Regions from separate parts of the Streptomyces sp. SS7 genome, predicted to be linked through region 2. Evidence: riboswitches for the same ligand, from Rfam matches in the RefSeq annotation. Region 2 holds a riboswitch; each other region holds the start of a gene.
What was found. A riboswitch is a leader RNA that binds a small molecule or an ion and turns the genes downstream of it on or off. The one in region 2 is predicted to bind cobalamin.
Positions count from the first base shown of each region.

Region 1: another riboswitch for cobalamin. It lies ahead of U5640_RS09620 (CbtB-domain containing protein); the one in region 2 lies ahead of U5640_RS41740 (ABC transporter substrate-binding protein).
Region 3: another riboswitch for cobalamin. It lies ahead of U5640_RS31960 (HoxN/HupN/NixA family nickel/cobalt transporter); the one in region 2 lies ahead of U5640_RS41740 (ABC transporter substrate-binding protein).
Region 4: another riboswitch for cobalamin. It lies ahead of U5640_RS34620 (cobalamin biosynthesis protein); the one in region 2 lies ahead of U5640_RS41740 (ABC transporter substrate-binding protein).

Region 1 is NZ_CP141223.1:2,146,565-2,153,925, forward strand. It holds gene katG (catalase/peroxidase HPI) at 1-1,329, shown strand, start outside; gene U5640_RS09610 (histidine phosphatase family protein) at 1,695-2,291, shown strand; gene U5640_RS09615 (CbtA family protein) at 2,338-3,090, opposite strand; gene U5640_RS09620 (CbtB-domain containing protein) at 3,110-3,331, opposite strand; cobalamin riboswitch at 3,368-3,525, opposite strand; gene U5640_RS09625 (hypothetical protein) at 4,062-5,723, opposite strand; gene U5640_RS09630 (hypothetical protein) at 5,758-5,964, opposite strand; gene U5640_RS09635 (hypothetical protein) at 6,559-6,903, shown strand; gene U5640_RS09640 (EcsC family protein) at 6,936-7,361, shown strand, end outside.
Region 2 is NZ_CP141223.1:9,278,593-9,285,953, reverse strand. It holds gene U5640_RS41740 (ABC transporter substrate-binding protein) at 1-894, opposite strand, end outside; cobalamin riboswitch at 948-1,124, opposite strand; partial or broken gene U5640_RS41735 (electron transfer flavoprotein subunit alpha/FixB family protein) at 1,177-1,281, opposite strand; gene U5640_RS41730 (S8 family serine peptidase) at 1,724-3,523, shown strand; partial or broken gene U5640_RS41725 (transcriptional regulator) at 3,777-3,959, shown strand; partial or broken gene U5640_RS41720 (FAD-dependent monooxygenase) at 4,037-4,411, opposite strand; gene U5640_RS41715 (IPT/TIG domain-containing protein) at 4,642-5,388, shown strand; gene U5640_RS41710 (Ig-like domain repeat protein) at 5,555-7,361, shown strand, end outside.
Region 3 is NZ_CP141223.1:6,937,740-6,945,100, reverse strand. It holds gene U5640_RS31980 (heavy metal translocating P-type ATPase) at 1-126, opposite strand, end outside; gene U5640_RS31975 (hypothetical protein) at 126-395, opposite strand; gene U5640_RS31970 (YcnI family protein) at 632-1,369, opposite strand; gene U5640_RS31965 (hypothetical protein) at 1,408-1,995, opposite strand; gene U5640_RS31960 (HoxN/HupN/NixA family nickel/cobalt transporter) at 2,210-3,310, opposite strand; cobalamin riboswitch at 3,338-3,549, opposite strand; gene U5640_RS31955 (metalloregulator ArsR/SmtB family transcription factor) at 3,636-3,995, shown strand; gene U5640_RS31950 (superoxide dismutase) at 4,407-5,054, opposite strand; gene U5640_RS31945 (Fur family transcriptional regulator) at 5,201-5,644, shown strand; gene urtE (urea ABC transporter ATP-binding subunit UrtE) at 5,722-6,414, opposite strand; gene urtD (urea ABC transporter ATP-binding protein UrtD) at 6,422-7,228, opposite strand; gene urtC (urea ABC transporter permease subunit UrtC) at 7,225-7,361, opposite strand, start outside.
Region 4 is NZ_CP141223.1:7,540,174-7,547,534, forward strand. It holds gene cobN (cobaltochelatase subunit CobN) at 1-2,810, opposite strand, end outside; gene U5640_RS34615 (cobyric acid synthase) at 2,807-4,315, opposite strand; gene U5640_RS34620 (cobalamin biosynthesis protein) at 4,312-5,253, opposite strand; cobalamin riboswitch at 5,375-5,507, opposite strand; gene U5640_RS34625 (hypothetical protein) at 5,658-5,879, opposite strand; gene U5640_RS34630 (inorganic phosphate transporter) at 5,914-7,158, opposite strand; gene U5640_RS34635 (class II aldolase/adducin family protein) at 7,321-7,361, shown strand, end outside.

The DNA.
Region 1 (7,361 bases), 7.1 Mb from region 2:
GAGGCGCAGGGCCTCGGCTGGGCCAGCACCTACGGCTCCGGCAAGGGCGGCGACGCCATCACCTCCGGCCTGGAGGTCACCTGGACCGCCACGCCGACCCAGTGGAGCAACGGGTTCTTCAAGAACCTCTTCGAGTACGAGTACGAGCTGACCGAGTCCCCGGCCGGCGCCAAGCAGTGGGTCGCCAAGAACGCCGAGGCGATCATCCCCGACGCGCACGACGCGTCGAAGAAGCACCTGCCGACCATGCTCACCACCGACCTGTCGCTGCGCTTCGACCCGGTCTACGAGCAGATCTCGCGCCGCTTCTACGAGAACCCGGCCGAGTTCGCCGACGCGTTCGCCCGCGCCTGGTACAAGCTGACCCACCGTGACATGGGCCCGAAGTCCCTGTACCTCGGCCCGGAGGTGCCCGAGGAGACCCTGCTCTGGCAGGACCCGCTGCCGGCGGCCGAGGGCGAGCCGATCGACGCGGCCGACGTCACGGCCCTCAAGGCCAAGCTGCTCGCCTCCGGTCTGACCGTCTCCGAGCTGGTCTCCACCGCCTGGGCGTCCGCCTCCACCTTCCGCGGCAGCGACAAGCGCGGCGGTGCCAACGGCGCCCGGATCCGCCTGGAGCCGCAGCGCTCCTGGGAGGCCAACGACCCCGACCAGCTGCGTCACGTCCTCAGCGTCATCGAGGGCGTCCAGGCCGAGTTCAACACCGGTGCCAAGAAGGTCTCCGTGGCCGACCTGATCGTCCTCGGCGGTGCCGCCGCGGTCGAGAAGGCCGCCAAGGACGCTGGCTTCGACGTGGAGGTCCCCTTCACGCCGGGCCGTGTCGACGCGACCGACGAGCACACGGACGCCGAGTCGTTCGCCGCGCTGGAGCCGACCTGGGACGGCTTCCGCAACTACACCGGCAAGGGCACCCGCCTGCCGGCCGAGTACCTGCTGCTCGACAAGGCGAACCTGCTCACCCTGAGCGCCCCCGAGATGACGGTCCTCGTCGGCGGTCTGCGCGTCCTCGGCGCCAACAGCGGCGGGTCCAAGCACGGTGTGTTCACCGACACCCCGGGCGTCCTGACCAACGACTTCTTCGTCAACCTGCTCGAGCTGGGCACGACCTGGAAGTCCACCTCGGAGGACCAGCACACCTTCGAGGGCCGTGACGACGCGGGCAACCTCAAGTGGACCGGCACCCGCGCCGACCTCGTCTTCGGCTCCAACTCCGAGCTGCGCGCCCTCGCCGAGGTCTACGCGGGCGACGACGCGAAGGAGAAGTTCGTGAAGGACTTCGTCGCGGCCTGGGCCAAGGTCTCGGACCTGGACCGGTTCGACCTGGTCTGACCCTGAACCGACCCTGAACTGAGCGAGGGCGCCCGGGCCTGCCCCGGGCGCCCTTCGCGTTCAGCTCCGGGGTCCTGGGGCAGCACCGGTTGGGGACCGGCCCCGTCGAGCGGCGTGCCGTCGAGCGGCGTGCCGTCGGCGGTGGTGGCGGGGAGAACGGCCGCCTTGCCGAAGACGGGGTCGATCTCGGCCCACGACAGCACGGCGTGGTGGCCGTCCGCCCCGTGCACGCCGATCCGGGCCGGCCGTCGGGCCGTGGTAGCTTGCCGAAGCCACCGTCACCCGGGCCGCCCCCTGCGGACCGCCCGCACCTACGCTTCCTGGGCACGCTCCCGACCGCACGGACCGCACCCCCAAGGAGCCTCGTGACCAGCCGTGTCAGCTTCGTCCCGCCCGCGATGAACGACTCCCTGCGCCGGGCCCGCTTCGACGACGGTGGCTCGCTGGACGCGGGCGGCCTGGCCCGGGCGCGGGCCGCCGCCGGGTCGCTGCCCGCCGCCGTACGGGTGGTGCTCTCCCCGAGTGTGCGCTGCCGGGAGACGGCGGCCGCCCTCGGGCTGGACGGGGTGGAGGAAGGGGACCTGGCGGGCCTGGACGTGGGGCGATGGCGGGGCCTGACCCTCGCCGAGGTCGGCGCCGCCGAGCCGCAGGAGGTGGGCCGCTGGCTCGCCGACCCCGACGCGGCACCGCACGGCGGGGAGTCGGTGGCGGACCTGTGCGCGCGGGTGGAGCGCTGGCTGCGGACGGCGGCCGGGACGGCCGGGCACACGGTCGCGGTGGTCGAGCCGGAGATCGTACGGGCCGTGGCGGTGCGGGTGTTGGGGGCGCCGACGGCGGCGTTCTGGCGGCTCGACGTGCCCCCGCTGGGCGTCACCTCGGTCAGCGGGCGGGACGGCCGCTGGAACCTGCGGCTCGGACAGCCGCCGGCCCCGGCGGGCGAACAGGGCGACGACCACGCATGACAGGGCCCCCGGACGATCCGGGGGCCCTGGTGTCATGACGGTCGGCTCACTGCGGGACGGTCATCGCCGCCCGCGCCGAGGCCTTCACGGGCCTGGGGTTCAGGAGCCGTTCGGCCAGTTCGCCGAAGAGGAGGCCGAAGGCCGTCCACAGGGTGATCTGGAGGGCCAGGGTGGACAGGCGGAACCGCCACAGCAGGGTGGCCGGGAAGTCCGCCGGGACTTCGTTGACCGCGGGCAGGAACGCGTACGCCAGACCGATCAGGGTGACGAAGCCGAGCACGGCGACGACGGTGGCGTACCAGGTGCCGAGCCTCGGCGCGAGGCGCTTGCCGGCGATCACCGCGGCGATCGCGAGGAGCACGCCGAGCAGCATCATCAGGAAGAACAGGGTGGTGCGTTTGGCGATCGTGTCGTGGTCGCCGACCGCGGGCGGGTTGGCCGGGTACTTCAGGAACGGCACGACGTACACGGCCAGCAGCGCGGCCCCCGACAGCAGCAGCGCCGTGGCCCGCGGGCCGAATCGGCCGACCCGGCCGAGGGCGAAGCAGTAGGCGAGGGCGGCGATGCCGCCGAAGGCGACGCCGTAGACCAGGACGCCGGTGGCGAGACCTGCGGTGGACTGCAGGGAACGGGAGACGAGTTCGACCTCGTGCTCGTGGGCGTGGGACTCCTCGAAGCCGATGGCGCTGTCGACGTTCGGCTCGCCCAGGAAGTAGGCGACGACGAGGGCGAGCACGCCGGCCGCGAGGCCGGCGAGCATGCCCCGCACCAGAAGGTTTCGCACGGTTGCGGAATTCATGGTGGTGCGGCGCCCCTCGTCAGTGGCAGGGGAAGCCGAGCAAGTGGCGGGCGTCGTGCACCCACTCGTGGACTCCCTCGCCGGAGACGACGGAGGTGGCGCCCTGCTCGGCGCCGACGAAGTACAGCAGGACCAGCATGAGGATGCCGAAGAAGACCGCCCACGGAGCGATGTCCTTGAGCGGCAGCTTGGCGGGAACGGCGGGTGCGGCGGTGGTCGGCTGGGCGACGTGCTGCGCCATGGGCAGGGCCTCCTCTGGGAGTTCGCGTCCCATCTCGGTGGTGCACAGGACGACGGCCCCGGGTCTGACTCGCGGTCCGCTCCCGCTGCGGGGAGCGCACCGTTCACAGTGGCGCGACCGTGCCGGATTTCCACCGGCTTCCGTGTTTCCGTCGTCGATATCAGAGTGAAGGTACCGTGCCCCGCGGAACTGGCCAAGAGCGCATGGTCCGACGTGATCGGACTCTCCCCGCCCCCGACGGCCGCGCGGCCGGCCGCTCCGGGGCCGCTTGATCGTCTTCATGGTGCAGTGCGAAGTGACGTTCCTGATCCGCGGGATGGTCATGACCGGGCTGGACACCTCCGTCGCCCTCGGCCGTGAGACGGCGTCGGGGGCGGGGACGGGCCGCCTGCCACGACCGGGGCCGGCCCGGTGCGCCGCTGCGCCGCTGCGCGCGAACGGGAGCGCCGGCCGGTCGGCCGCGATGGCCGCCACGGTCCCCTCTGTGGCCGCACCGATCAGTCCGCGGGCGCTGCGCGCCGCCTACGACCGTGTGCCAGGCGCAGGTGCTCAGCCTGACCGATCCCGAAGCCTTCGGGCGGACTACCGGCGTCTGCTGACCAGGCCGGGAGACACCACGGGTTGCCGCTGGCGGCTCTGCCCGGTGGGTGCCCCCGGCCGGGACAGGGCACTGCGGCGGGAAGTCGACGAATGCCTTCCGGGGGGCTTCGTCGCACCGCTGCGTCGGGAGTCAGGGCCTGCCGCCGACGATGGTGGCTAGGGCTGTTACTGCGCTTCGGGTCCAGGCGTACTGGGCTTGGGCGCGTGTTGCCCGGTCGTCGCAGGCCGGGTATCCGAAGGCTCCCGTTGTGTTCTGCTGTGCGATGAGGAAGGAGATGGCGTCCTGGGTGATGCGGTGACGGCCCCACCCGTCCTGGGCAAGGCTGCGGATGGCGGCTGCGATCTGGCCGAGGTGGTACGTCTCTCTGGCTTCGCGCAGGGAGACGGCGGCCTGAAGCGGGTAGAGAGGCTGTTCGTGCGGCACAGCCTGACGGGGGACGGCGGCGGTTGACGGGCCGAGGAGACCGAGGTCGACAAGCCGGTGCACATTGTCGTAGATGTCGGCAGGGACCATGTCGAGTGAGCTGACCACATCGGCTGTGGCCTTGAGGAAGTGTTCCAAGGACGGACAGCCGACTCCCGCTGTGCGGAGGGCCAGGGCGAACTCTCCCGCGACTTCCATGCCCTGTTCCTGCCAGAGGGCCGGGGCCGAGTCGGCCAGGCGCGCCGCGTAGTGCTCGAGCGCCGGCCGGGCGAGGTGGTGTTCCCGGATTGCGGCGGCCCCGACAGCAGCGGCCGCGACACCGGGAAGCCCCACGCGCGGGTCTTTCATCATGCTTTCGTCGCACAGCCACAGGACAGCGCGCCTGAGGGGCGCTTCCAGAGGGACATCCGCAGTCGGCAGATCCGGGCGTGGCTTGGCGGGCCGTCGGGGGCTTCGCTCGAGAAGGCCGGCCAGGGCGGCGACGATGGTGGTGTGGTACCCCTCCGCCCAGTGGCGGAACTCGTCATCCCCACTGTCCAGTCCGGGGTGGATGATGCCTTCGGGCCCGTTCACCCGCCCGTTGTCCTCCTGGACGGATTCCAGGAACCGCCATGCCCGGTCTGCCGCTGGGGAGTCGGTGATGCCGAGGCAGTACAGGCAGCACAACAACTCCCCGGCCAGGTCGGCGTTCGCACGGGCCTCGGCCAGCACGAGGAGCGCTTCGAGGAGTTCGACGGCCTCGCCCGGGCTGTAGCCGCGGGGCCATACAGGCTCACGCAGACCGAAGTCCGTGACGTAGAACAGCGTGTGCGTGATGGCGTAGACGTCGCGGTCGCCCAGCTTGAGGACGTTCGGGCGTCGGCACAGAACGGTGAAGGGCAGAACCTCGTCCATGGAGGACAGGTCGTTTTCGATCCCGCACAGGTACAGGGTGTGGAGCAGATCCAGCTGCCGATAGGGCACTCGCTCGAACGCGGCCGCGTATCCGCCGCCCGAGGCCTGCTGGACAATCCGCCGGAATTCCGGGTCTTCACGACCGCAGAGCCGCAGTGCCGCGTATGTCCCTGCATACAGCAGGAGGGCAGCTTCGTCCCGCGCAATCATTTCCCGGTAAGAGGGCTGCCGGGCGACGTCCTCGACCTGTTCGAGAACGGCCGCATAGCCACCGGTAAGAGGTGCACCATCAAGGCGTGCACGCAATCCCACCAGAAAGGCCGTCTCGATCAGAGCTTTGCGGGTGAACAGTACTTGGTCCGGCTGGGATTTGCGCGGGTCCAACATGGCCCGGCGCGCAGCGAGCCAGGCAACGGCCCGGTCCTCCACCGCGCGCCTTCGAGATGACCGGACGCCGGGTTCTTCTGTTTCCACCGTTTTCCTCCCGGCAGTCACCTTGTTCGGCAGATCAGCCTTCTGCAGGCACCGAGACGTCGGCTACTTCGTTGGCGACGACCAGGACGTAGCGTTCCCAGGCGAGCACATAGCCTGCGACATCGTCCAGCTGGCTGACCTGACCGACCACGCGCTCCAGGGGAACACTGAGGTCGACCAGCCCACTGGTCCTGAGGAAATCCAGCGCTTTACGCGCATCAACCGACGGTGGACAGGACATGACGAACCTCCTGCTCGAAGTCCAGCATTTCCCTTCTACTGTCGTCCAATTCACCATGGCAGCGGAATATGCGAGCGGAAACTCATACATTCACACTTGCCCTGCGCGACTGCCGTTCGGCCTCAGGACGACCGACGCTGCCGTACCGTCGACGACCGGCCTGAGAGCATCCTCACCGCACCATGAGGGCGCTCGCTTCGCCCACCGCCCTGACGTGGCAGGCGTAAATCGGTCCGGGCGCACCGCAGGCCGCTCGGGTCCGGGCGGGCGGACAGAGCCCGGCCCAGCGGGTCGAGCGGGATCAACTCCGGTTCCGGGTGTGCGAGGTGAGCGCGACGAACCGGGACGAGCCCGAAGGCCGCCGAACACAGCCGGTGCACGTCCTCCGTCGGGCACCGACACCAACACCGACCGTTCGAAAGTACGTTGACCGCGTGAACGCGCAAACTCCTGCCGATCGCCCGCATCCCCGTCTACTGTGACGGCTGCGTCGCCCTCTGTGCCGAGGCGAGGGGCGGCGCGGCAGGATGCAGAAGGGGGCGCGTCCACCAGGGGGTCGGCGGGAACGCGTGCCGAGAGCAGAGGAGCGGGGCAGTGACTCACGAGCTCGTCGACGGCGGCTTCCGCATCGAGCGCGGCACCGGCAGGCGAAGCATGGGGGAGGCCCACCTGGCCGATGACGTGCGCGCTCCTGAGGAAGCCTCCGACGCTACGGTCTCCGTCACGACGAGCCTCCGCCGAGGTACCGGGGTGCGCATCGGCACCGGCAGCGACGGCGACGATCCGCCCCACCCGGCGACGGCGTACCGAGGCGGCGAGTCGCTGCGCGACCTCGTCGAGGAGGCGCCCCGGCTGCCGGGCTCCCGGGCCGCCGCCACCGGCACCCGGATCGCCGCCGCCCGCCCCCAGGACGTCGTCCGTCCAAGCCACCCCGCCTGACAGCTCGTCCAGAGACAGGAGCTCCACGGACCATGAGCGACCCGCAGTACCGGCAGCAGCCCGATGGGCTTCCCTCGACCTACGAGCTCGAGGCATGGCGTGCCCTGCAGCAGTTCAGGGGCCGCCCGCTGTCACGAGCGATGACCAACGCCGGCGAGCACGTTGCCAACGGCGTCGCGCATCTCGGCAAGCAGGCGGCGAAGCAACTGGAGAAGCGCCCGCGGGCCCGGTCGGCGGTCTCGCGGGGACAGCAGTTCGTTGCCAAGGGCGCTCAGAAGATCGGCGCGGGGGCTCGCGGAACCGTCGACGCCCTGCCGGACTGGAGCGGTACGGCCGTTCAGTCCGTACGGCAGACCCTGGGGCGTGTCTCGCGAGCGGGGCTCTCCTCCAAGCGCGTGGTGGCGCTCCACAACAAGCGTGGGCACGAGGTCGAGTCGCTTCCCGACCTGCGTCGCCTC
Region 2 (7,361 bases):
GCGGATCTTCGCCTGCGCGGTCTCGGCGGTCTGCTGCTTGCGGGTCAGGTCGCCGATCACGATGACGTCGGGGTCACGGTCGGCGACGGTCTCCCAGTTGACCTGGGGCCACTCGTCGTGGGTGTCGGCGAAGGCGTTCTCCGCGCCGACCGCGCGGGTGACGGCGCCGGGCGCACCACAGCAGCCGGCGAGGTAGGGCGACTGGGAGTTGGCGAACCAGTACATGAGGGAGACGTCCGAGGCGTGCAGTCCGGCGGTGGCCGTGCTCACCCGCTTCTTCAGCGAGGCGACCAGCTTCTCGCCGCGCTCCTCGACGCCGAAGGCGCGTGCCAGGTCGCCTATTTCGCCGTAGACGGCGTCGAGGGTGAGTGGCTTGCTGCGTGATCCGTCGCCGCCGCTGTCGTTGTCCTTGCCCGCCGCGCAGTCGGACGGGGAGACATAGGTGGGCACGCCGAGCTTCTCGAACTGCTCGCGGGTGGCGACCCCGCCCGCGCCGAGGGTGGAGACGAACGAGGCGGTGACGAAGTCGGGTTCGGCGTCCAGCACCTTCTCGAAGGAGGGGTTGTTGTCGGCGAGGCGCGGCACCGAGGCGTTGGCCTTCTCCAGGCCCTTCATCACGGGGTCGGTCCAGGTGGCCGTACCGGCCATGCGGTCGGCGAGGCCGAGGGAGAGCAGGATCTCCGTGGTGCCCTGGTTGAGGGAGACGGCCCGCTTCGGGGCTGCCTTCAGGGTGCTCCTGTGACCGCAGTTGTCGAGGACCACCGGGTAGCCGGCGGCCGTGGTCTTCTTCGATGCCGCTTGGTCGCCGGAGGAGCCGCAGGCGGTGAGCAGCACAGCGGACGCGAGGAGAAACGCCGCGGTACGGGATGGGGCGGGAGAACGGAGCACGGGCACGCCTCGGGGGTCGGGGCTCGTACGCGGAGCCTGGCCTACGGGTGTCCCCCGCGCGGGGGCGCGGAGGTGCCAGCAGGTCTTCGGACTCGGGTTCGTCCGGTCGGGGCGCCTTCCCGGTCTCCCAGTGGCGTCGTGCCCCGCCCGTCCCCCTCACCGCTGCGCGTCAGTTCCGGATTCGCACCGGATTCCCTGGCCTCGGGTGTGGCTCGACTGGCACACCGAGGCTATCAAGTCCGACGTACGGTCAGATCGTGCGCTCGGTCACGGGGAGCGACGTCGACACGGAGCCTCCTCGTCCTTGTTCACCGCGACGACGGTCTTCGAGGTCTGCATGCCGGCGCGGTGCTGGATGGCGCCGGAGATCCCGGCGGCGAAGCAGAGCTCGGGCTGACCATGCGTGAGGCATCTGACGACCGTTGTGGTCGCGAACCTGGCTGGTGCCCCGCGTATCCCCTGACCATGAGGCGGCCAAAGCCGAGCCCGGCGTCCTGGTGTTGATCTCAGTCGCTGGGTCCCCGACGAGGCCCCCGAGGCCTCACAAGCCTGATCATCGCCCATCTGCGCGAGCACGAGCCGACGCTCTGACGCCGTCGTCGGTACGCGTGCTTGAGGTCGGCCCTGCAACGCGGTCGGCGTCGCCGGGCTCCCAGCGGATTCCGGGCCCCGCCGACGCCCGGGGCAGGTCTATTTTCAGCCATGCCTCCATAACGCCCCTGCGCGGAAAGGTACTTCCGCACTAGGGCATGCACCTGACATCTTGCATCCACCACTCGTTTCGTACGGCCCGGCCGCTGCCACCAGCACGGCCGGGCCGTCTCCGGAGGACGCATTGATACCCCACATATCCAGCCGCCCAAGACGCACGCTGGTCCTGGCGGCCACGCTCGGCGCCGCCCTCGCGTTCGGCACCCCGGGCGCCCTCGCCGGCACGCTCCCCGTCGTCTCCTCCACCGCGCCGGCCGCCAAGGCCCACGCCCCGGCCGCCGTGCCGGCTTCCCAGAGCGCGGCCTGGGTGGCCGGCACGCGTGCCTACCTCGTGATCACCGCCCCCGGTGACAATGCGGCGGTCCGCTCCGCGATCGCCGCCAACGGCGGCACCGTCTTCTCGAACTACGACGCCATCGGCGTGATCGTCGCCCACTCGGCGTCCAGCGGATTCGCCGCCACCATGCGCGGCGTCGCCGGCGTGCAGCAGGTCGGCGCCACGCGCACCTCGGACGTCCCGGCCGATGCCTACAACCCGACGCTCCCGGCAAATCCGGCCCAGGCCTCGACCCCGGCCGGAGAACCGGTCCGGGCCGACATGAGCCAGATCAAGGCCGACCAGGCCTGGGCCGTGAACCCGGGCTCCGCGTCCGTCACGGTCGGCATCCTGGACACCGGTGTGGACGACCAGCACCAGGACCTGGCGCCCAACTTCGACGCGGCCGACTCGGTCTCCTGCGCCTACGGCAAGCCCGACACCCGTACCGGCGCCTGGCGGGACGTCGACACGCACGGCACCCACGTGGCGGGCACCATCGCCGCGGCCAAGAACGGCAAGGGCGTCGTCGGTGTGGCCCCCGGAGTGAAGATCGCCGCGGTCCGGGTCGCCGAGCCCGGCAACTCCTTCTTCTTCGCCGAGAACACCGTCTGCGGCTTCGTCTGGGCCGGTGACCACGGCTTCAAGGTCACCAACAACAGCTATTACACGGACCCTTGGCAGTTCAACTGCCCGGACAACATCGACCAGGCCGCCATCATCGAGGGCGTCAAGCGCGCCCAGGAGTACGCCGAGGGCAAGGGCTCCCTCCAGATCGCCGCCGCGGGCAACGAGAACTACGACCTCGCCCACAAGACGACCGACTCAGCGAGCCCCAACGACTCGACGCCGGTCACCCGCACCATCACCAACGCCTGCCTCGACATCCCGACCGAGCTGCCGGGCGTGGTCACGGTCGCGGCCAACGGCACGGGCGTCACCAAGGCCTCGTTCTCCAACTACGGGCAGGGCGTCATCGACGTCGCGGCGCCGGGCAGCAGCGTGTACTCCACCGTCCCCGGCGGCGGCTACGGCAGCAAGAGCGGCACCTCGATGGCCACGCCGCACGTGGTCGGCGTGGCGGCACTCCTCGCGAGCGCCAACCCGGGCATCACCCCCGCGCAGCTCCGCGCCAAGCTGGCCGCCCAGGCCAACGACATCGCCTGCCCCTCGGACAGCCGCTGCACGGGCACGACGGCCAACAACTCGTTCTTCGGCGAAGGACAGGTCGACGCCCTCAAGGCCGTCGGCACCACCCCGCCGCCCGGCACGTACTTCGAGAACCTCGCGGACTTCGCCATCGCCGACAACGCGACCGCGGAGAGCCCGATCGCCGTCACCGGTGTGACGGGCAACGCCCCGGCCACTCTCAAGGTGGGTGTGGACATCAAGCACACCTACATCGGTGACCTGAAGGTCGACCTGGTGGCACCGGACGGCACCGAGTACACGCTGCACAACCACACCGGCGGCAGCGCCGACAACATCGCCCAGACCTACACCGTGAACGCCTCCTCGGAGGTCGCGAACGGCACCTGGAAGCTGCGCGTCAACGACAACGCCGCCTCCGACACGGGCAAGATCGACGCCTGGAACCTGACCTTCTAGGGCAGGGCCCGGCAACGCGGTCTGTTCGGCCGGGGGCGAACTGCTGGGCGGCAGAAGCCAGATGGGTCTCGGCAGCGTCGTACGCCGCGGTCGGGGCCACCAGGCCGGAGGTGTCCAGGGAGGCAGCGGGGTCGCGGCGCGCGCAGCCGCGTCCCCGCTGCCCGTGCGGTCGGCGCGGAGTGCGGCCGGCTCGAGCAGCGCATTCCCTCAAGCTCGTCGAAATGGCCGGCGGCGGAACCTGGCCGTCTGACCGCTCTCCGGGCTGGAGCTGATGACCGCACTGCGCCCGCCCACCCGCGCGGTGCGCGACGAAGCGAGCGGGAACTGGGTGGCCGGCCACAACCCCGGCTCGCTGGGCACGGAGCCGATGGACCCGGCGCCGCCGGAGGGCACCCCCGAGCACCCGGTCGTCGTGACCTCCGGCTGGACCGGCGGACCGGGCTCGGGATGCGCTGGGCGTGACGCCGGCATCGTGCCGCGCGTAGAAGCCCTCGGGCCCATGAGATCGGGCCCGTAGTCCCCCAGATCCACACCGGCGAGGCGACGCCCGAGGAAGGGGCCGTCCTCGGTGGCCATACCGGCCCCGTAGGCCGCGAAGGGCGAGGTGGGGTGGGCGGCGTCGCCGACCAGGGTGGCGCGCCTCTTGGTCCACTGCTTGATCGGTTTGCGGTCGCGCAGCTGCCACCGCTGGACGTTCGCCGGATCGGTCGCGGCGATCACCCGCGGCAGCGGGTCGGCGAAGCCATGTGCGAGCTGGGTCGCGGCAGGCCGGCGGGGAGGCCCGTCTCGAGCGGGTGGTTCCTCACTTCGGGTGATAGAGGCGGCTGGACTCTTGTCACCCGATTGGGCGTGTGGGTCACTGAGAGTGTGAACCGGCGGGTTGCCCATCCCCGTGCCGGGGGAGTGTTGGGACAGGCAGCCGTTTGCCGGTTTTTCTTTGCCCACTGGAGAAGCCGGAAGGTTGCAGGGTGCTCGGCCGTGGCCACGGTGAGGCCTTGTCTCTGTTCGTCCTCCCTGGCCCCTGGCTGCCCTGACCGCGTGACGGTCTGGTCCCTGTGACGCTGCCGCCCTCTGTGCCGGTTCCTCGCAAGTCCCCACCTAGAGCGAGGAGTACAGCTATGCCCATCTCTCCGAATCAGGGTTCCAACGGCGGTGGCACGCTGGTGACCATCACGGGCACGAACCTGTCCAACACCAGCGCGGTGAAGTTCGGCAGCAAGTCGGCCACGAACATCACCCAGGTCTCGCCGACTCAGGTCACCGCTGTTTCCCCGTCCGGGACCGGCACGGTCGGGGTCACGGTGACCACGCCGGGCGGGACCAGCAACCCGGTGCCGTTCTTCTACGTAGGCGCACCGTTCAAGTCCGCCCTGGGCACGACCTCCGGGCCGCTGGCCGGCGGCAACACCATCACCCTCAACGGAACCGGCCTGTCGACGGCCGTGAGCGTGTCCTTCGGCGGTGTGACCGCCACCCCGACGGTGAACTCCGACAGCTCCCTGAGCGTCACCGTGCCGGCGGGTGCAGCCGCCGGTCCGGTGTCGGTGAGCGTGACCACCGCGGGCGGCACCAACAACGGTCTGACGTACACCTACGTCGACGCCCCCACGGTCACCTCCCTCACGCCCACCTCGGGCCCGACCTCGGGCGGCACGGCGGTGACCATCACCGGCACCAACCTCGACACCACCGACTCGGTCACCTTCGACGGCGCCGCGGCGCCGTTCTCGGTGATCAACGCGACCACCCTTACGGTGGTCACCCCGCCCGGCACCGCAGGGGCGGTCGACGTGGTCGTCACCAACCCTGCCGGGTCTGACACGGCGGTCGGGGCGTTTACCTACGTCGCCGGCCCCGGCATCTGATCCGCCCACTCAGCGACCGGTCCCCGCGCTGTCAGGTGGCACGGGGACCCGTCAGGCCCCCGTCCTGATGGTTCCCGACATCATCGCCGGGCGTCCCCGGCCAACCCCGTTCCCCAGGAGGAGGGTGTCGCCCTTGTCCCTCGATCTGCTTGCGCGGTCGCGTGCTGTGAGCACCACGGTTTCCGCTGCCCGCATCGCCACCATCCCGGTCGGTGACAGCCCGGCAGGTGTGGCCATCGCCCGCCGGGGCCGGGCCGGTTACGTGACGAACTTCGGCTCGGGCACGGTCACTGCCCTGGACACCGTCACCCGGTCCGCCGTCGCCACGGTCACGGTGGGCTCCGGCCCGTGGGGAGTCGCCGTCAACCCGGCCGGGACGGAAGCGTATGTGGGCAACTTCGCCTCCGGGACAGTCAGCGTGATCGCCACCGCGACCCAGACCGTCACCGCGACGATCGGCGGCATCTCCGCACCGATGGGCATCGTCTTCTCCCACGACGGCACCCGCGCCTACGCGGTCAGCCAGGACACCGGCAGTCTGATCACGGTGGACACCGCCACGCGCGTGGCCGTGGCGAGCGTGGCGGTGGGAAACACCCCGTATGAGGTGGCTCTCTGCCCGGACGCCCCCTACGTGTACGTCAGCAACTTCGGCGACGGCACGATCACCGTCGTCAACACCGATACGAACACGGCCGTAGCGACCATCGGAGGGTTCACCCAGCCACAGGCTGTGGCCGTCACACCCGACGGGCAGCGGCTGTACGTCGCCGACCGGGGCAGCGGCCTGGTCAGTGTCGTGGACACCACCACATACAGAGTGGCCACCGCGATCGGCGGCTTCGACGCTCCCGTCTCCCTGGCCGTCGGCCCTCGTGGCGCGCTGGCTTATGTCACCGAGAGCGGCTCCGGTTCGGTCGCGGCGATCGACCTGGCCACGAACGTCCGGTCCGCCACCGTCACCGGGCTCGGCCGGCCCGGCGGGATCGCCGTGACCCGCGACAGCCGCAACATCTACGTCGCGGACGGCGACACCGGCACGGTCACCGTCCTGAACATTCCGGTGGCTGTCTCGCCCGACCAGGGGCCCACCGGAGGGAGCACCACGGTCATTCTCAGCGGCCGCGGCTTCACCGGCGCCACCCAAGTGCGCTTCGGTTCTCGCCCAGCCGCATCGTTCTCGGTCGTGGACGACTTCACCATCGCCGCCGTCACCCCCGCCGGCACCGGCGTCGTCCCGGTCACCGTCACCCTCGCGGGTGTCGCCCGCACGATCGGGACGTTCTTCTACCTGCAGCCCCCACGCATCCGGGCCATCTCCCCGACCACCGGGCCGAACGAGGGCGGCAACACCGTCACCGTCACCGGCATCGGTCTTTACACCACCCAGGAGGTACGGATCGGGCCCGTCAGCGTGTATCCGACGGTTGTCTCCGACAGCCAGCTCGTCCTCGCCGCGCCTCCCGCGCCACCCGCCCCGCCCAGGCGCACCGTCAGTGCGCCAGTGGTGGTGACCGCCTTGGGCGGCATCTCCATCGGCCCCGCCTACACCTACGTCGACCCGCCGACGACGACTGTGCTGACTTCCTCCTCGGAACTGCCCGTCGTCGGCGAGCCGGTCGTGTTCACCGCGGCCGTCGCTCCCGCCGCTCCTGCGGCCGGCGCGCCGACGGGCACAGTCTGGTTCGACTTCGGCGCCGGCACCGTCCCGGTCACCGCCGTGGTGGTGGACGGGCTGGCAACAGTGACCCACAGCTACACCACCACCGGCGGCAGCCCGTACACGGTCACCGCCGCCTACAGCGGCGATGACGACTTCGCCCCGTCGTCGGACACCGTGGAGCAGGCCGTGGGGCAGGCACCGACCTCAACGACGGTTCTGTCCTCCCCGGAGCCCTCCAACCCCGATACACCGGCGACCGTCACCGCGCGGGTCGTCGTGGCCGCCCCCGGCGCCGGGCAGCCCACGGGCA
Region 3 (7,361 bases), 2.3 Mb from region 2:
GACCGTGGCCGTGACGCCCTCCAGCTTGGCGAGCTTCTTCTCCACCCTCCGGACGCAGGCCGCGCAGGTCATCCCGCCCACGGTGACGTCCGTGACCACGAGGCTCGCCATCGGTTCGGCCGCCATCACTCACCGCTCCCATGGCCCATCCCCGGCATGTCGTCCATACCGCCGCCACTCCCGCCGCCCCCGTCACTCCCGCCGTTCCCATCACTGCTCCCGGTTCTCCCGGTTCCGTGCATGCCTGGCGCCACCGGTCCCGCCGCCGACCCGACGGCGTAGGACACCGAGAACACCAGCGCCAGCAGAAGCAGGAACCCGCACAGCGCGGGAGCCGGCAGCAGTCTGCGGGCGGCCCCGCCGACGGAGGGGGGTGACAGGGGAATATCGGCCATGCCCGACCTTCCTGGTCGCATCGAACCGTCCTGCGAGAGACGGCGGTTGTAGCCGTAGCACTCCAGTAGTCGAGTCGACAGAGCGTCGAGTTCCGGCAGTTAATCGTGATGTACGTCACATGTAAAACGGGCGAGGGTCTGGTTCCCGGAGCGGTCCTGCGCGTGCGCCGCATATGAGTCGACCGCTCGACGAGCTGTGCCCTGCCGACCGCTCGCCATCGGCAGGGCACCCCGCCTCACTCGGCCCGGGAACCGCCGGAGCGGCCACGCACGATGGCGAAGGCCGCCGCGGCCAGGCCCAGTACGCCCACGACCAGCCCGGCGACCCCGAGACCGCGGGCGGTGGAGTCGCTGCCGCCGGAGGCGGCGGACACGGATGCCTTCGAGGGGGACGCGGAGGCGGTCGGCACGCCGGCTTCGTCCGATGCGTTCTTCGCGGTGAGCTTGAGGACCGGGGCCGGGTTCTCCGGCTCCTCGTCGCCCTGCGCCGCCTCCTCGATCCAGCGGACGGTCTTGCCGTCGGAGTAGGTCTGGAGCGTCTTGAAGGTCAGCTGGCCGGTGTCCTCGGGCAGCTGACCGAAGGCGACGTCGAAGTCCTCGTAGTGCCCGGGGTCGATCTTGCCGCCGGTCCAGGTGATCTCGGAGACGGCGTCGGTGATGGTGCCGTCGTCGGTCTTGACCGGCGTCTTGAGTTTCGTGTTCGTGACCTTGGCGCTCCAGCCGTCGCGCGGGGAGACGAGGACGCCGAGGACGGGGTGGTCTGTGGGCAGGAAGACCTGGACCTTGTTGGTGGAGGCGGTGTCCTCCTCGTTGGGGACACGGAAGGTCAGGACACCGTCGGTGGCCCCCTTGGCATAGCTGTCGGGGTGGACGGTGACGTGCGCGGAGGCGACGCCCGCGGCGGCGAGGACTCCGGCCGCGGCGAGAGCGGTGACAGCGCCGACGCGGCGCAGAGTGATGCGTACTCGGGACATGGGTGGGTCGATCTCCGTACTGGAAGGGCGTGTCGGGGTCAGATCGGGTACGCGCTCCGCGGCGGCGGCCCGCGCCGCTGCACCGCGTGCCGCAGCAGGAGACGTCCAAGCAGGCGCGGCCCGTCGGCCCACCGACACGGTCCTACGACATCCCGCGCGTCCGGCACCAGCCGTACCCCGCCGCTCACCAGCCACCAGGCCACCAGGCCCGGCACCAGCGCGACGGCACGGCGCAGCAGCGACCACAGCGCGACCTCCCCGCGCCGCAGCCACCAGGTCAGTACCAGGGCCGCCGCGACATGAACGGCGGTGGCGTGCGGGGTCACGGCGTGCACGTGGGACAGGCGCATGCCCTGCATGACCATCGTGGCGTGCGGCCGTGCGGCGCCGAACGCAAGGTGCAGTGCGCCCTGGGCCGTGACCGTGCCGGCGCCGATGGCCGCCAGCGACCGCTCCCGGCCGCCCAGCAGGTACCCGGCCCCGAAGACCGGCAGGAACCCGGCGGCCTGCACCCACACGGGCGGTGCCGTACCGGTCGCCAGCGCGTGCCCTCCGGCGGCGAGCAGCACGCACAGCGCGGCGAACACCGCCGCGCGCAGGCTCCGTACCGCCGGGGACGCACTCATGCCCCGATGCTGCCATGCGGCCCACTGATCTCCTCCCCCACCCGGGCAGGAACACCACCACCACGTCCGCTCCGGCACGGCTCGCCTTCGTTTGAGCAATCGGATCTGGATCCCGTCCTGTTCCCGGCTCTGGCACGGAGGCCGGAACAATGAGGACGGCGTCGCTCTTCACCGCCCCGGCCGCACAGCCCGGCAGTGGATCATGCCCCGGGTGTCAGCCGCCCTCGGCGAGACGGGCGGCCCATCTCTGCTCCACCTTGGCCAGCCGCCAGTACACCAGCGCCGCCGCCCACACGAGCACGAACAGGCCGACGATGATGTAGCCAACGTTGCCCAGGTCCAGGCTGGCGATCCAGCCGGTCACCGCGTCGCGCAGACCGAGCTTCTCGTGCAGCACCCCGACCAGTTCGATGGTGCCGATCAGAAAGGCGACCGCGATCGACAGGCCGGTGATGGCGAGGTTGTAGAACACCTTGCGCACCGGGTTGGAGAACGCCCACTGGTAGGCGAAGTTCATGAACGTCCCGTCGAGGGTGTCGAACAGGCTCATCCCTGCGGCGAACAGCAGCGGCAGGCACAGGATCGCGTACCACGGCAACCCGGCCGCCGCGCCGCTGCCCGCCATCACCATCAGGGTGACCTCGGTGGCGGTGTCGAAACCGAGACCGAACAGGAAGCCCAGCGGGAACATCTGCCCCGGCCGGGTGATCGACCTGGTGAAGCGGCCCAGGACGCGGTTCATGAATCCCCGCGAGTCCAGGTGCTGTTCGAGAGCGGCCTCGTCGTACGTGCCGGAGCGCATCGCCCGGAAGACCCGCAGGATGCCGGCGAGCGCCACGAGGTTGAGCGCCGCGATGAGGTAGAGGAAGGTCCCGGAGACGGTCGTGCCGACGACACCGAGTGTCTGGTGGGTGCGGGAGTCGTCGTTCAGCAGCGTGCCGGCGAGCTGCGCGCCTCCCGCGACCAGGGCGGCCATCGCGACCACCACGCTGGAGTGGCCGAGCGCGAACCAGAAGCCGACCGATACCGGCCGCTTGCCGTCGGCCATCAGTTTGCGGGTGGTGTTGTCGATCGCGGCGATGTGATCGGCGTCGAACGCGTGCCGCATACCGAGCGTGTACGCGGTCACCCCGAGGCCGATCCCGAACGCCTTCGAACCGACCTCGTAGTGCCCCGGCACGACGAGCAGGAACAGGATGCCGAACGCCAGCACGTGCAGCGCGGCGATCACCGCCAGAAGACCGGCGGTACGGACGGTGTCCTCGCGCCGCCAACGAAAGACAGAAGGCACGTCAGGCCCCGTGGACAGGGTCATACGGTCACGCTCCAGCACCTCGTGGATCTGTTCGTGAAGTGCCGTGGCCGGTCTCCTGGCTTACGGGTGCGCGCGTCTTCCGTCCCGGCCTTCCCATCCGCCAAGGGGCGGACAGTGACCGTGCACAAATGGGACGGAGACTCCCCGATCACAGTGGCGAGGGCCGCTCCGGTCTGAACCCCCCGAACCACGAAGGGCTGTCACCGGTCTTCCCGAACACCACGGCCCGCCCACCGTACGGGCGACCGCTCACACCTGCATACCTGCACAGCTGCGCAGCTGCGCAGGTATGCAAGATCACACTGCCACCTGCGAGGATGCGTCCATGCATCTCGTCCCCGCCGAACGCGCAGACCGCATCGCCATCGACGGCCACCGGGTCTGCGACGCCGTCGCCGCCATCGGCGAGCCCGACCATGTCCGGGCCTGGGCGGAACGGTTCTCCCTGCTCTCCGATCCCGGGCGCCTCGCCCTCCTGATGGCCCTGCGCCAGACGGGTCCGCTCGCTGTCTCGGACCTCGCCATCGCGACCGGAATGAACGACCCCGCCGTGTCCCAGGCCCTGCGACTCCTGCGCGCCGCCGACGTCGTGGCGGGCGAGAAGGACGGGCGGGTGGTCCGCTACCGGATCATCGACCCGATCACCACTGACCTGCTCAAGCACTGCATCAGCGGGAGCGGCTGAGCGGCGACGGCCTTCTGGCCAACGCACCGCCGTCAGCGGCCTCTCAGGCCCATTCTCTGCGCACCGGCCCCGATCGACCTGTTCCATCCGGCCTGCCCCATCGCCAGTGGACAGGGAGGAGAACGGCCCCTCGCGACACTCCCCATGCCCATGTCCCTGGGCCGTGTCGAATGCCACGCCGACTCATGGGGGCTCGACCTCCAACACAAACCGACCCGTAAGCGGCGTCCGCTGGAGCCGACATCACCCGCTCCAGGGACCGCCCAGCCACCGGGGCTCAGCCTGAGACTCCGTACGGCCGAAGGGCTCCCGCAAGTCACGTCCTCACGGGAGCCCTTCTTCCTACCGCCTGCAAGTGAAGGTTGAGAAGACGATCACGAGCAGGACGACTGTGCCGACGCGGCTACTGCGTCACGGGCGGAGCAGCAGGCTGTCGCCGCGCTCCTTGGCGGCGGCGTAACGCCGGGCCACGTCCTGCCAGTTCACGACGGCCCACATGGCGTCGATGAAGTCGACCTTCTGGTTCTTGTACTGGAGGTAGAAGGCGTGCTCCCAGGCGTCGAAGACCAGGACCGGGGTGGAGCCCTGGCCGACGTTCCCCTGATGGTCGTAGACCTGCTCGACGATCAGTCGGCCGCTGACGGGCTCGTAGGCAAGGACGCCCCAGCCGGAACCCTGGGTGGTGGCGGCGGCCTTGGTGAGCTGGGCCTTGAAGCCGGCGAAGGATCCGAAGGACTCGGAGATTGCGTCGGCGAGGTCGCCCACGCCGTCCTGGGCCAGGGGCTCGCCACCGCCGTCCTTCGGGCCGGTCATGTTGTGCCAGTAGATCGAGTGCAGGATGTGCCCGGAGAGGTGGAAGGCCAGGTTCTTCTCCAGGCCGTTGATCGAGCCCCACGACTCCTTGTCCCGCGCCTCCGCGAGCTGCTCCAGCGTGTCGTTCGCGCCCTTGACATACGCCGCGTGGTGCTTGTCGTGGTGCAGCTCGATGATCTCCGGGTTGATCACCGGGGCGAGCGCCGAGTAGTCGTACGGGAGCTCCGGGAGCGTGTAAACCGCCATGTCCAACGTCCTCCGACATAATTGCCACTCATGTGCAACTGCACGCTAGCAGCAAGAGAAGCGCGCTGCCGATCAGGCGTTGGTCCTAGGACTATGTGCCGTGTCGTGGTGGGCGCGGAATGCGGCACTTCGAGAGGGGCGGGGAGGTGAGCGGGTCCACGCGTGGCGGCATGGTGGCGCCGCCCGAGCCTCGTGCTCTGTTGCAGCGGCACGGGCTGCGCTGCACCCCGGGGCGCCTGCAGATCGTCGCGTTGTTCACTGCTTCGGCGCGTCATCTCTCCGTCGCCGAGGCATGGGAGGAGCTGAGCCGGAGTGGGCCGCCCGTGCACCCCACCACGGTCTACCGCACTCTGGAGACCCTCACGGCGGTCGGGCTGACGTACGTCGTGCACGGGCCTGGTGCCACGCGCTACTGCGTTCCCGGAGAGCCGCACCATCACGTCGTCTGCCAGGACTGCGGCGATGTGGAGGGGCTCGCACACGACCGTCTGAAGGACGCGGTGGGCCGGATCGAGGAGCTGACCGGGCTACGGCCGGACGCGTCGGGATCGCTGCTGGTGTACGGCCGTTGTGCCCGGTGCGGCGACTGAGCCGTGACAGAAACTTCGAGCGGACCCTCGACGGAGACCGATGTCTCGCGGTCGAGGGCCCGCTGCGGGACCGGCTCTCACACGCTGAGCGCCGCCCGGACGGTCTGCTCGGCGGCTGTGCCGCCCTCGCCGGAGGACGTCACCCGTCCGGCCTCCAGCACGTAGTACCGCTGGGCGGCACGCATCGCGAAGCCGACGTGCTGTTCGACGAGGAGGACGGAGAGTCCGCCGCGCCGGGTGAGGGCGAGGATCGTCTCCTCGATCTCGGCGACGACCGACGGCTGGATGCCTTCCGTCGGCTCGTCGAGCAGCAGGAGCCGGGGGCGGGTGATCAGGGCGCGGGCGAGGGCGAGTTGCTGGCGCTGGCCGCCGGAGAGCAGGCCGGCACGGCGGCCGGACAGCTCGCGCAGGACCGGGAAGAGGTCCAGCGCCTCGGCGACGGCTTCTTTTCCGTCGGATCGTCCGTCGGCGACGAGTTGGAGGTTCTCGGCGGTGGTGAGGTGGGGGAAGGACTGCTGGCCCTGGGGGACGTAGGCCATCCCGCGGGCGACCCGCTGGTGCGGGGCGAGGTGGGTGATGTCCTCGCCGTCGAGCCGGACGGTGCCGCTCTTGGCCTTGATCAGGCCCATGGCGGTGCGCAGCAGTGTGCTCTTGCCGGCGCCGTTGTGGCCGAGGACGGTGGCGACGCCGTCCTTCGGGACCGAGACGGTGACGCCGTGCAGGACCGTGGTGCGGTCGTATCCGGCCTGGACGGAACTGATCTCCAGCATCTCTGACTCACGCCTCCTCGGCGACGGCCACCGGAGTGGCAGGGGCGGGCTGGGGTTCGGGTTCTGCGGCGCGGCCGAGGTAGACCTCCTGCACCTTGGCGTCGGCCTGGACCTCTGCGACCGTGCCCTCGCTGAGGACCTTTCCGGCGTGCAGGACGCTGACGCTGCGGGCGAAGGAGCGCATGAAGTCCATGTCGTGCTCGATGACGACGACGGTGCGGTCCGCGCTGATCCGCTGGAGCAGTGCGCCGGTGGCCTCGCGTTCGTCGTGGCTCATGCCGGCGACGGGCTCGTCGAGCAGCAGCAGCCTGACGTCCTGGACGAGCAGCATGCCGATCTCCAGCCACTGCTTCTGTCCGTGGGCGAGGACTCCGGCGGGGCGGTCGCGCAGGTCGGTGAGTCCGGTGGTCTCCAGGGCCTTCGCGACCGGCTCGGGGATGTCCTTGCGGCGGCGGAGCATCGTCCACACGCCCCGTCCGGCGCCTGCCGCGATGTCGAGGTTCTGCAGGACGGTCAGTTCCTCGAAGACGGTGGCCGTCTGGAACGTACGCCCGATCCCCATGCGGGCGATCTTCTGCACCGGCTTGCCGAGCAGGTCCTGGTCGCCGAAGCGGACCGAGCCCGTCGCTTTCACCAGTCCGGTGACGGCGTCGACCAGGGTGGTCTTGCCGGCGCCGTTGGGGCCGATGAGGAAGCGCAGGTCGCCGGGGTGGATGTCGAGGTCGACGCCGTCGACGGCGGTGAAGCCGTCGAAAGTGACCCGCAGGTCGCGGACGGTCAGTCCCTCGCCGCCCGTGCCATTCTCGGCGCTCATGCCGTCTCTCCCGTCGTACGAGTAGCGGTGGCACTACGGCGCTTGCGCAGGACGACGCCCAGGCTGGCCAGGCCGCCGGGCAGGAAGCCGACGGCGACCACGAACAGCAGGCCCTGGAGGTACGTCCACGCGG
Region 4 (7,361 bases), 1.7 Mb from region 2:
ACCACGTGCGGGAACGCGTCCCGGAAGAACCCGGAGATCCGGACCGTGACATCGATGCGGGGCCGGCCCAGCTCGGCCGGGGGGATCACCTCGAAGCCGGTCACCCGGCGCGAGGCGTCGTCCCAGACCGGACGGCAGCCCAGCAGGGCGAGGATCTCGGCGATGTCGTCGCCCTGCGTGCGCATGGCGGACGTGCCCCACACCGTCAGACCGACGGACCTCGGGTACGCGCCGGTGTCCTGCAGGTACCGCTGCACGAGCGAGTCGGCGAGCGACTGCCCGACCTCCCAGCTCAACCGGGACGGGATCGCCTTGGGGTCGACGGAGTAGAAGTTCCGGCCGGTCGGCAGGACGTTGACCAGACCGCGGGTCGGCGAGCCCGACGGTCCGGCCGGGACGTAACCGCCGTCCAGCGCCTTGAGGATGTGCCCGATCTCGTCCGTGGTCCGCGCCAGCCGCGGCACCACCTCGGTGCACGCGAACTCCAGGACCGCGACGGCCTCGGGGAGTTCGGCGCCGAGGACGTCCCGCACCAGCGGCCGGGCGGCGGTGACGTCCCAGCCGCGCGCCTCCAGGCCCTCCGCGACCCGCCGGCACAGCTGCTCCAGCAGATCGATCGCGTCGGCCGCCGTCCGCGCCGGACCCGCCACCAGGTCCGACAGCTCCGCCGGCACCTTCACCGGCGCCCCCGGCTCGGCCAGCAACTCCTTCTCGACCAGCCCGAAATGGGCCGCGAAGGAGGCCCGCAGCCCCGGCAGCGCGTTCGCCTGGCCGCCCCACACCTGCGAGGCGCGCAGCACGGCGAGCACCAGGTTCACCCGCGCCTCGTCGACCGGGCCGCCGCCCAGGACGTGCAGACCGTCGCGGATCTGCACGTCCTTGATCTCGCACAGATAGCCGTCGATGTGCATGACGAACTCGTCGAAGTCGTCCTCGTCCGGCTGCTCGTCGACGTGCAGGTCGTGGTGGAGCTCGGCCGCCTTCACCAGGGTCCAGATCTGCGCCCGCACCGCCGGCGCCTTCACCGGGTCCAGGTCGGAGACGAGCGCGTACTCGTCGAGGAGCTGTTCCAGCTTCGCCAGGTCGCCGTAGGTGTCCGCGCGGGCCATCGGCGGCACCAGGTGGTCCACGACCGTGGCGTGCCCGCGCCGCTTGGCCTGGGTGCCCTCGCCCGGGTCGTTGACGATGAACGGGTAGACCAGCGGCAGATCGCCGAGGACCGCGTCCGGGGCGCAGCCACGGCCGAGGCCGAGACCCTTGCCGGGCAGCCACTCCATCGTGCCGTGCTTGCCCATGTGCACGATCGCGTCGGCCCCGAAGCTGTTCTCCAGCCATCGGTAGGCGGCCAGGTAGTGGTGCGACGGCGGCATGTCGGGGTCGTGGTAGATCGCGATCGGGTTCTCCCCGAAGCCGCGCGGCGGCTGGATCATCACGACGACGTTCCCGAACCGCAGCGACGCGAGCACGATGTCCTCGCCGTCGACGTAGAGCGAGCCCGGCGGCTCGCCCCACGCCTCCAGCATGGCGTCCCGCAGCTCCGGGTCGAGCCGGTCGAACCAGGTGCGGTAGTCCGCGAGCGGCACCCGCGCGGGCGCGGCGGCCAGCTGCTCCTCCGTCAGCCACTCCACGTCGTGCCCGCCGGCCTCGATCAGCCGGTGGATCAGCTCGTCGCCCTCGGACGGGTACGCGGTCAGGCCGTACCCGGCGTCCCGGAGCGCGTCCAGCACCCGGACCGCCGACGCGGGCGTGTCCAGCCCGACCGCGTTGCCGACCCGTGAGTGCTTCGTCGGATACGCGGTGAAGACCAGCGCGATCCTCTTCTCGGCGTTCGGCTTGTGCCGCAGCCGCGCGTGCCGCACCGCGATCCCGGCGACGCGCCCGGCCCGCTCGGGGTCGGCGACGTACACCGGGACGCCGTCCGGCCCCTGCTCCTTGAACGAGAACGGGACGGTGATCAGCCGGCCGTCGAACTCGGGGATCGCGACCTGCATCGCCGCGTCCATGGGGGACAGGGCGGCGTCGGACTCGTCCCACGCCTGCCGCGAGGAGGTCAGGCACAGCCCCTGCAGCACGGGGACGTTCAGCTCGGCGAGCGCCCCGATGTCCCACGCCTCCTCGTCCCCGCCGGCCGACGCCTGCGAGGCGTGCGTGCCGCCCGCCGCGAGCACGGTGGCGACCAGGGCGTCCGTCCCGCCGAGGAGCTCGTACAGCCCGGCGTCCGCCCCGCGCAGCGAACCGCAGTACACGGGCAGCGCGTTGGCCCCCTGCGCCTCGATCGCCTCGCACAGCGTGTCCACGAACGCGGTGTTGCCGCTCAGCTCGTGGGCCCGGTAGAAGAGCACGCCGACGGTCGGCCGGCCCGCCTCCCGGGCGCGCTCCCCGTGGACGCCGTAGTCGGGCATCTTCCGCGGCTCGACGAACCCCTCGCCGGTCAGCAGCACGGTGTCCGAGAGGAACCGGGCGAGTTCGGTGAGGTTGTCCGGGCCGCCCTCGACCAGGTACCGCAGCGCCTCGGCCACCACACCGGCCGGCACCGACGACTCGGCCATCAGCTCGGCGTCCGGCACGCTCTCGCCGCCCAGCAGCACGGTCGGGATGCCGGACGCCTTCAGCACGGCCAGTCCGTCCTCCCAGGCCCGCTTGCCGCCGAGCAGCCGTACGACGGCGAGGTCCGCGCCGTCCAGGAGACCGGGCAGCTCGTCCGTGACGTCGACGCGGGTCGGGTTGCCGATCCGGTAGCCGGCACCGGTGGCGGCCCGGGCCGCCAGCAGATCGGTGTCGGCGGTCGACAACAACAACACAGTGCTCATGCGGGCGCTCCCGGTGGAATGAAAGGCAGTCCTTGCGGCGCGCCCGACTCGATGAGCCGCATCAGCGCGTCCGTGTCCGCGTGCTGTTCGATCAGATCGCCGAGCCGGTCGAGCTGCTCCTCGCGCAGCGCGGCGAACGAGGTGTCCGGGGCCGGCACCAACCGGCGGCCCGCGGCGGCCGCCACCTCGCGCAGGAAGGCCCGCCGGAAGCCGTCGGACTCCAGCGAGCCGTGCCAGTGGGTGCCCCAGGTCTGCCCGACCCGGACGCCGTCCAGGAAGGGCTCGCCCTCGCCGACCTCGGCGACCCCGTGGTGGATCTCGTACCCCTCGACCGGCTCGCCGAGGGCCCGGCCGACCGGCCGGGTGAGGGTCTTCTCCCGGGCGAACCGCACCCGGACCGGCAGCACCCCGAGCCCGTCGACGTGCCCCCGCCGGCTCTCGACCTCGTCCTCGATGTGCTCGCCGAGGATCTGGAAGCCGCCGCAGATCCCGAGGACCGGCCGGCCCTCGGCGGCCCTGCGCCGCAGGGCCTCGGCGAGCCCCCGCTCCTGCAGCCACTCCAGCGCCCGTACGGTCCCGCGCGTCCCCGGGATCACCACCAGGTCGGCGTCCGCCAGCTCCTCCGGCCGGTCCACGAACCGCACCACGACCCCCGGTTCGGCGGCGAGGGCGTCCACGTCGGTGAAGTTGGACATCAGCGGGATCGCGCACACCGCGACCCGCAGCACGTCCTCGCCGACGGGCGGCGAGACGTTCGACTCCCGTACGGTCCCGCGCAGGGACACCCGCAGCCCGTCCTCCTCGTCGATCCCGAGCCCGTGCCGGAACGGCAGCACCCCGTACGTCCGCCGCCCGGTCAGCCCGTGCAGCATGGCGAGGCCCGGCTCCAGCAGCGAGACGTCCCCGCGGAACTTGTTGACGAGGAACCCGGCGACCAGCCCCTGGTCCTCGGGGGAGAGCAGCGCCACCGTCCCGAAGAACGAGGCGAAGACCCCGCCGCGGTCGATGTCGCCGACGACGAGGACCGGGAGCCCGGCGCCCCGGGCGATCCCCATGTTGACGATGTCGGTCCGCCGGAGATTGATCTCGGCGGGAGAACCGGCCCCCTCACAGATCACCGCGTCATACGTGCCCCGCAACTCGGCGAGACAGTCGAGCACGGTCCCGAGGAGTTTCTGCTGCCGCCCGCCGTGATAGCCGCGCGCGCTCATCTCGCCCACCGGTCTGCCGAGCAGCACCACTTGGCTGCTCTGCTCGCCACCGGGCTTGAGCAGCACGGGATTCATCAGCGCGGTCGGCTCGACGCGGCAGGCCTGCGCCTGCATGGCCTGCGCCCGCCCGATCTCGGCGCCCTCCCGCGTCACGAAGGAGTTCAGCGACATGTTCTGCGCCTTGAAGGGCGCGACCTTGACCCCCTGGCGGACCAGCCACCGGCAGATCCCGGCCGTGACGACACTCTTGCCGGCGTCGGAGGTGGTGCCGGCGACGAGGAGACCCCCGCTCATGACCTGTGCCCCCTTGCGATGAGGCGCCCGGCGACACAGACGCCGAGCGCGAGCAGACCGACGCGCCGGGAGAGCCGTACGGCCCGCTCGATGTCGCCCGTGGCGACGGCGCGTCCTTCCCCGTTGAGCACGGGCCGGTGCTCGACCCGGCCCCCGTACGACAGCGTCCCGCCGAGCCGCACCCCGAGGGCCCCCGCGAACGAGGCCTCGACGGGCCCGGCGTTGGGGCTGGGATGCCGGTCCGCGTCCTGCCGCCAGGCCCGTACGGCACCTCGCGGATCGTCCCCCGCCAGCGCGGCGAGCCCGGCGGTCAGCCGTGCCCCCGGCCACCCGGCGGCGTCGTCGAGCCGGGCCGCGGCCCACCCGAACCGCCGGTAGCGGGGGGACCGGTGACCCACCATCGCGTCGAGCGTGTTGACGGCCCGGAACCCGAGCAGCCCCGGCACCCCGCCCACCGCGCCCCACACCAGGGCCCCCACGACGGCGTCCGAGGTGTTCTCCGCGACGGACTCCACGACGGCTCGCGCGATCCCGTCGGCGTCGAGCGCCTGGGGGTCCCGCCCGCACAGATGCGGCAGCCGGGCCCGCGCCGCCCCGATGTCCCCCGCCTCCAGGGCCCGTCCCACGGTCCGGGCCTCACGGACCAGCGAGGTCCCGCCGACCACGGCCCAGGTGGCGGCGGCGGTCAGCGCGACGGAGGCGGCGGGGGAGCGGCGTACGGCCCGCTCGGCGAGGGACCCGAGGGCGACCGCCCCACCCGCGCAGACGGCGGTGTGCAGGGCGCCTCGTCCCCGGTGGTCCCGCCACAGCAGCCGCTCCACGGCACCGGCGGCCCGCCCGAACGCGGCGACCGGATGCGCCCGGCGGGGATCGCCGAGGAGCAGGTCACCGAGGAGGCCGGCGGCGGCGCCGTACGCGAAGACGCGATCGGCTCGCATCGGCTCAGCCGGCCGTGGGGGCGGGCAGCGGTCCTGGGCTGTACCCGAGAGCCCGTGGGCAGACCCTCGAACGGCAGGCGAGCATGGCGATATGTCCTCACTCAGGGTGTCCACGCCCTGGTTCGACGAGACCGGCGGCGAGAGTTCCTGGCTCCCGGGGCTACCTACCCCGGTGACAGTGGCGGGACCGCGCCGGATTCTCACCGGCTTCCTCTTCTGCCGCCGTACATGGCCCCGGCAGTCCACCACGCCCCCGGAAGGGCCGTCAACTTGCCGTTGACCTGCGCGGGGAGAGTGTGCAGAACCCCACACGGGGGTGGTTCCCGAGGTCACGAGGGGCGGGCACGCGGAAGGGGTGCGGGACGGCGATCCGTCCCGCACCCCTTCGGTGTCCGCGCGGTGGGTCAGGCGACGATCAGTGAGATCCCGTACGCCACCGCCGCCGCGCAGGCCGCGAAGCACACGTACGCGCCCGTCACCGCGAGGCCGGCCGAGCCGCCCTCCGCGGTGGCCCGCTCCTGGCGGGACAGGCCCATGACGCCGAGGGTGAACAGGGCCACCAGGGCCACCGTGACCACGAGGCTGACGCCGAAGACGGAGCCCAGGGCCGCCCAGTCGATGTCCATGCTGATTCTCTTCCTTCGTACCGGGTGGGCGGGCTCAGGCGGCCGGAGCCGTGGGCTCGGTGGTGGAGGTGGCCGTTGCGGCCGGGGAGGGAATGGTGGCTGTCAGGTCCTCGGTGACCGTGCCCGCCGGGGGCGGGGTGACGGCCGCGATCGCCGTGGTGACGACGCCGGGCGGCTCCTCGGTCGCGTTGACGTTCGAGGCGTCCACGACCTCGCGGCGGGAGATCTTCCAGATCGCGGCGCTGGAGGCGATCAGGAAGACCGCGACCACCGCGGTGCCCCAGTCGCCCAGGTCGGTGACCGACTCGGCCAGCGCGCCCACCAGGGCGGCCGCCGGGAGCGTCAGGCCCCAGGCCACGAACATCCGGGTCGCCGTCGACCAGCGGACCACACCGCCCTTGCGGCCCAGGCCCGCGCCCATCACCGAACCGGAGACGGAGTGCGTGGTCGACAGGGAGAAGCCGAGGTGGGAGGAGGCCAGGATGACCGTCGCCGCGCTGGTCTGGGCGGCGAAGCCCTGCTGCGGCTGAAGGTCGGTCAGGCCCTTGCCCATGGTGCGGATGATGCGCCAGCCGCCGAGGTAGGTGCCGAGCGCGATGGCCAGGCCGGCGGAGAGGATGACCCAGGTGGGCGGGTCCGAGTCGGGGGCGACGGCGCCGCCGGCGACCAGGGCCAGGGTGATGATGCCCATCGTCTTCTGCGCGTCGTTGGTGCCGTGGGCCAGGGAGACCAGGCCGGCCGAGGCGACCTGGCCGGCGCGGTAGCCCTTCGCCGCGGCCTTGCCGTCGGCCTTCCTGCCCAGGGTGTAGGACAGCCGGGTGGCGAGCATCGCGGCGACGCCCGCCACGATCGGGGCCGCGACGGCCGGGATCAGGACCTTGGTGACCAGCGCGTCGCCGTGCACCGCGCCCAGACCCGCCGAGGCGATGGTGGCGCCGATCAGGCCGCCCATGAGGGCGTGCGAGGAGCTGGAGGGCAGTCCCACCAGCCAGGTCAGCAGGTTCCAGAGGATCGCGCCGACCAGGGCGGCGAAGATGACCTCGGGACGGATGCCGGTCTCGTCGACGAGACCCTTGGAGATCGTGTTCGCGACCTCCACCGAGAGGAAGGCGCCCACAAGGTTCAGCACGGCGGACATGGCCACCGCGACCTTGGGCTTGAGTGCACCGGTCGAGATGGTCGTGGCCATCGCGTTGGCGGTGTCGTGGAAACCGTTCGTGAAATCGAACGCGAGTGCGGTGACCACCACAATCGCGAGGATCAGCGAGAAGTTTTCCATTTACCCAGGCAATCGTTCGAAGTCATTGGTTCGTTGAAGCTAAGTAACCTGAGTGAACGGAAGGTGAACTGGGATGGGCGTCAAGGTGTCCTTGTGGAGTGAGACACTCCTCACTCGGTAGCTCCCCGTGTCGAGTGCCTCGCGCACTGGCAGGATCGGGGCATGGGTGAACAGCTGAGCGACGAACGGCAGGCCTGGGCGGA